2 regions of the Lentibacillus halophilus genome follow, and region 1 is predicted to be linked to the other one. Evidence: riboswitches for the same ligand, from Rfam matches in the RefSeq annotation. Region 1 holds a riboswitch; the other holds the start of a gene.
The links. A riboswitch is a leader RNA that binds a small molecule or an ion and turns the genes downstream of it on or off. The one in region 1 is predicted to bind S-adenosylmethionine.
Positions count from the first base shown of each region.

Region 1 (3,203 bases):
AGGTATTAATTCGGTCAGTTTTGAACTCGGATCCGGTCACTTTCCACCCAAATTCGGTCACTTGGGATGATTATTCAGTTATCGTCGATGACGACGCTATCGTTCGAGTCACGACTTGAACGATAGCGTCAAATCATCCACGGTTATCCGCTAACCAGTTATGCGCCTTTTTCCCTGATCCTCTGTTTTTCCTCCACTGGACGGATAAATCGAATAACGGTGATAAAGAAACAAAGAATCGCTGCAAATAGAAATAGACCGAACAGACCGTTTTGATAAAGCGGAGAGAAATATATACCATTAATGACCGCACACACGATTCCTCCCGTTAAACCAATGTACGCCAGACGGTCTTTTTTACGCATAAACCAGTTTGCTTGCCGGTCCAACAAGGTAACCACGGTAATGCTGACGACATTCACGGAGCTTCCAATCCAAACGGGGTGGATATGCAAGAAGAACGCATTCGGATCCCAGTCACCCAGATAGTACCATAGCAACCCACTGCTAAATCCTGTGACTAATGCCACCGCGACGGCGCGTTTGGTAACGACAGGCCAGAACAAGGCTGCGATAACCGGCGCAAACGTGGCACTGTTGCGGATTGTCCAGGCGAGTACGTTCCACCACGCTGATTGTTCCGTGCGCATTAAGCCAAATGCAATCATCAGGACCGTTAAAAGCAGCAATGAGATTTTCGTATAGGTGATCAGCTGATTCTCTGTTGCCGCTGGTTTGATCGAACGGCTCACATCACGACCGAGGCTGGTCGCCCCGGAAAACTGACATGGTCCGCCCCATCCCAGGGCACATGCCCATACACCGAGGAAAAACAAGCCAACTAACGGCGCTGGTAGCACGTCCATTAAATACCGGGGAATGGCAATCAAACCTGTTTGGGCCTGAGGAATGGTGACGCTGGCTGATACACCAAATAACACACCACCGATGATGAATGGGATAGCCATGAACCCGGCCATAATCAATCCCTTTTGCCCCTCTTCCGGTGTCCGGGACGACAACGCCATCTGAAAAGCAGCCTGGGCAAGAATAACGTTGACAAGAAAGGTTCCGAACCAGGCAACAATCACCTGCAACCCCACGTTATCAAATGTGAACATAGCCGGTTGTTCGTCAGCAAACGCAACCAAACCGTCGATCCCTGGATGAATGAAAAAGGCAATCACCCCAATGACGACCATCACTGCAAATAAAATCATGTTCATCGACTGTGTAAAAGCCAGCGACCACATCCCGCCTGCCTGCAAATAAACGAACAGCAATATCGCCGTAAACGCAACCGAAAGAGCAAGCGAGATTCCCGTGAACACGTGCAGAGCTGAGGCAAATGCAATGGCCGTAGCAACCGACCACATCGGAAAAGCAAACGCCGTAATCGCCCCTGCGGCTCCTTTAGCCAAACGCCCATAAGTATCACCAATCAGGCCGGACACGGTAACCAGCATCTTTTTCCGGAATGGGCGAATGATCAAAAACGCAATAATAAAAATTTGCATCATTTCGGCAACCCCATACCATACAGCCGATAGGCCGCTTAAATACGACAACTCCAAAATAGAAATATAGGTGGACCCGGAAAACAATCCCGTTATGCAAAAAGCCACAATCCATTTATTAAATGTGCGATTGCCGACAAAATAGCTATCTTGATTGGACAGGCGTCGCTTCGCTATTTGCCCGGCGATAATCAAAGCAATCGTATACCCAACGGCCAGAATAATCATCCATACACCATACGCTGTCATTTTACTCAACTCCTTCTAAACAGATTTGTTTACTTATGATTGATTAAAAAAAGTTCATATTAAAATTGAAAATAAAAAAGCCCCCTTCCGACTATAAGAAGAGGACTGATACAGCTATGGTTCCTCTTCTCATCTGTCAGACATACGTCTGTTGGAGTTGGCACAGTACTCAAACGAGCCCGCTGCCGAGGTTTCACAGGGCCAATCCCTCCACCTCTCTGGATAAGAAGTTCGTTTATTCAAATGTTATACGGTATAATTTACAATGTTTTGACGATGGAGTCAATAGTAACATCACGTTTTTCTTTTATAACGACCCGAGCGGATACCTCGTCTCATTACTTACTTGACCGCAGCCTATTCCGCGCTGGCAGTTTTATCGCCAATAAAACAATCACCAAACAAAAAACAAAACAAATCAATGCTACCAAATGAAGATGAGCTGTATCCATATACGCGTTAAATGCAAGACCCAACAGACTGGATGACAAAATGGCCCCCATATACCGGCTTGTCTGATACAGACCGGATGCTGAACCGGTCTCTTCCGGATCCACATTGTCGTAAAGGGTTGTTTGCGTTGAAATATTATTAAACCCTTGACTCATGCCCAAAACTGACATAATAACCATCAACCATGCTAAAGGGGATGCTTCATGGTATGTTAATAGCAAACCGGTGCCGGTCAGTAACAGGGATGCACCGATCACAAGCGGCAGTTTGGAGCCAAATTGATCAATAAGCCGTCCAGCAATCGGCGCCGTCACGACCCCAAACCCTGCAAGCGTCAGCATAATCAAGCCTGTGTGCTGCTCGCTGTAACCACGCACCTGCTGCAAATACGTCGGAAACCCGAAAAAATAACAATAATATACGACATTGATACTCATAAACTGAATATAAACGAACAAGGCATTGCGGTTTTTCACCAATCCTTGCAAATCAATAAAAGGCTCATCCTGCTTGCGTTCATAACCAATAAAGGCGGCTGCTCCCAACAAAAATAGTGCAAAGGCCCACCAGCGAACACTGGTTTCCAGCGATAAAATAAACAAAATCAAACCGACCATGGCACTCATGAACAGGACAATACCGAGAAAATCTATCCGACTTAATTCGAATGTTCCCTGGCTGGCATTCGGCAGTATAAACTGGGCCAACGTAAACGATAGAATAATAAAAGGAAAATTAATCAAAAAAATGGATGGCCAATCCCATGCCGCAATCAGAAAACCGCCAATGGACGGGCCAAATGCAGCTGATGTCGTTGAGAACACCGACAATGTGGCCAACGCTCGTCCTTGTTTTTGGGTAATATAGGAGCGGACGATGCTCATACCGCTTGGAAATAGCGTCGAACTGCCAACGGCCTGCAACGCCCGGCACCCCAAAAGAAAAGGGAAATTGGGTGAAAATGGGGCCAGAACAGACGCTCCT
Region 1 is NZ_AP043750.1:146,295-149,497, forward strand. It holds gene ACZ5Q7_RS00655 (sodium:solute symporter family protein) at 159-1,766, opposite strand; SAM riboswitch class I at 1,893-1,995, opposite strand; gene ACZ5Q7_RS00660 (MFS transporter) at 2,105-3,203, opposite strand, start outside.

Region 2 (3,203 bases), 1.3 Mb from region 1:
ATCCTGTTGCTATGGCAATCATGCCGGCGATCCCCAGTAAGACCGGGTAAATGCAGTATGGCATAATGGAAACGGGGGAGATGGACGCAACGCCGGCAACTGCCAGTAATTGAGCACCATAAGGTAAAATCCCCTGAAAGGCACTTCCGAAAATATCCAAAACGCTTGCTGTGCGACGTGGGTCAACACCAAATCGTTCAGCAATTTGTTTGGCCAAAGACCCGACACTGATAATAGCGATGGTATTGTTAGCTGTAGACAAATCAAAAACACTGACTAGACCGGCGATACCAGCTTCAGCTCCTTTTCTGGAGTTAATTCGATTGCTGATCGTGTATAACAGAAAGTCAATGCCGCCATTCACGCGGATAAGTTCAACCAACCCGCCAAGTAAAATGGCTAACAGAGCCAACTCCTGCATGCCGGCCATACCATCGCCAAGCAACGTCATTAGACCCATCACGTCGAAAGTTCCATAAATAAAACCAACCAACCCCGCAAGAATAATCCCGCCGATTAAAACATAAAGAACATTGACACCAGCAACAGCAAAAATAAGGACAGCTAAATAAGGCACCACCTTGATCAGATCAAATGGGTGGTCGCCACTGATCGATCCACCGGTATTCCATGTTAGAGCAATGAAAATAACAGCTGTCACGATAGCAGCGGGAAGAGCTATGAAAATATTCACTCTGAATTTATCGCTCATCTTGACAGCCTGTGTTTTGACAGCAGCGATGGTTGTATCTGATATGATGGATAAATTATCGCCAAACATCGCGCCACTGATGATAGCACCTAAAATAAGCGAGATGCTCATGTCTGTTTGCTCAGCCAGTCCGACACCAATGGGCGCAAGCGCAACAGCCGTACCGACCGACGTACCCATCGAAATGGATATGAAACAGCCGATGACGAATAAGCCAACAATGAGTAGATTTCCTGGCAGGATTGTCAGCCCCAAATTGACGGTGGAGTCGACCGCACCAACCCCTTCAGCAACGGCGGAGAACGAACCGGCCAAGAGATAAATAATGACCATGAGCATAATATTGGGATGCCCCGCTCCTTTGGTCAGGGAATCCAGTTTATCGTTAAAGGCTATGTTTCGGTTCATAAATAACGCAGCCAATACAGCGATAAAGACCGCGACCAGTACCGGCAACTTATAAAAATCCCCACTAGCCACACCGGAACCGATAAATAAAAATAGAAAAATGATAAATGGTATTAACGCCGATGCGCGTCCCTTGTTCAAATCTAAAGAATTCATGTCGTTACCCCCATTCATGATTGTATCAAGTGTATTCAGGCTTTTTGATCAAGATCGTCGAATGATCAATGATGTCATTTCGAAAAGGATATCTGCGCCGACGTTTTTAATGAAAAATAAAAAAGCCCTCCGTTTTGGAAGGCGTCAGTCCGAACACCTTATCTGCCAAAACGCCTGAAACGCGAATTGCTGGAATTGGCACCTTGCCATGAATTAAGCAGGTTGCCGGGCTTCACTGGGCCAGATCCCTCAGCCACTCTGGATAAGATATATGAAATTTGTTGGTAGATAAAAAGTATAATAGACAAGTACAGATGTGTCAACGCGTTCTATTAGAGATATATGAATGTTGTTGATTGATTTTGAATACTTTTGATTGATTTTTGTAATCGTTTTCGATATAATGACCGTGAAAGATGATGATGGGGAGGTGGCGTATGCTTACAAGTGACCGTCATCAAAAAATCATTGATTTAATTAATCAAAAACAAACCGTTACTATTCAGGATGTTTCCGCGATAACGGGAGCATCGGAATCAACTGTTCGCCGGGACTTAACTGAATTGGAAAACCAGCATAAGCTGCGACGCATTCATGGCGGTGCGACCATTCATGAACAGATAAATAGTGAATCAAGCATTGGTGAAAAGGCAACCAAAAACCATCAAGAAAAAACAGCGATTGCCAAACACGCAGCATCACTTGTTGAGGAAGGCGACTGTATTTTTTTGGATGCCGGTACAACGACAATGCAGATGATCCCTTTTTTAAAGGGAAAACAGGTAACCGTCGTCACCAATGGCCTCACACATATTGATTCGCTCGCGGAAAATGGGATAGCCACCTACATGACCGGTGGCTATATGAAGTCAAAAACAAGTGCTTTGATTGGCACACAAACCATGGAAATGCTGGAAAATTACCGGTTTGATGCTTGTTTTATCGGAGTGAACGGGTTTGATACAGTGTATGGGTATACAACGCCGGATCCCGAGGAAGCAGTTGTTAAACGTTCAGCATTGAATTTGGCTCGAAGCAAATACGTACTAGCTGACGACAGTAAATATCAAAGTGTGACATTTGCCGGCGTTGCTGAATTAGATGCCGCTTGTTTGATCACGACGTTGACAGACGAGCACATGCTTAACTCTTTAAAAGATCATACTGACGTTAGGAGCGTGTCGCCATGATATATACGTGTACCATGACACCATCGATTGATTATACGACCTATGTGCAGACCTTTCAAACCGGCGACTTAAACCGTACCGAACAGGTTGCGTACTATCCCGGAGGAAAGGGTATCAATGTATCCCGTGTGTTAAAAAGACTGGGTACGAATACGGCAGCACTGGGATTTGTCGGTGGATTTACCGGCGATTATATAGAGACATTTTTACAGAACGAAGGCATTTTTACCGAATTTGTTCGTACTGGCACGACGACGAGGATTAATGTAAAAATAAAAGCCGATGAGGAAACGGAAATAAATGGTCCAGGTCCTGTTCTCGGAGAAAACCTTCAGGCGCAATTATTTTCCAGACTGCAGGCATTACAGCAGGGGGATACGGTCGTGCTTGCCGGTCGGATACCTGACAGTATTCGGGATACATTTTTGGAAAAAGTCGGTGAGTTATGCCGGACACGACACGTGCATCTTGTTGTGGATACGTCCGGTCCAAGGTTAAAAAAGCTTGCTAAACAGCAGCCATTTTTAATGAAACCGAATCAGGAAGAATTAGGCGAACTGTTTGATACCACGATTCATAATTGGCATGACGCACATTCGTGCTCGCAGCAATTAGTGGAACAAGGTGTGAGTAATGTGATTGTGTCGATGGGTGGGACAGGTGCTCTCTTTGTCAACAGCGACATCGCCCTAGCAGCATCGGCTCCTGATGGCCATGTTGAGAACACAGTTGGTGCG
Region 2 is NZ_AP043750.1:1,795,935-1,799,137, forward strand. It holds gene ACZ5Q7_RS08870 (Na+/H+ antiporter NhaC family protein) at 1-1,276, opposite strand, end outside; SAM riboswitch class I at 1,432-1,545, opposite strand; gene ACZ5Q7_RS08875 (DeoR/GlpR family DNA-binding transcription regulator) at 1,714-2,466, shown strand; gene pfkB (1-phosphofructokinase) at 2,463-3,203, shown strand, end outside.
Region 2: it holds a riboswitch for S-adenosylmethionine, as region 1 does, so the genes downstream of both, ACZ5Q7_RS08870 (Na+/H+ antiporter NhaC family protein) here and ACZ5Q7_RS00655 (sodium:solute symporter family protein) in region 1, are expected to answer to the same signal.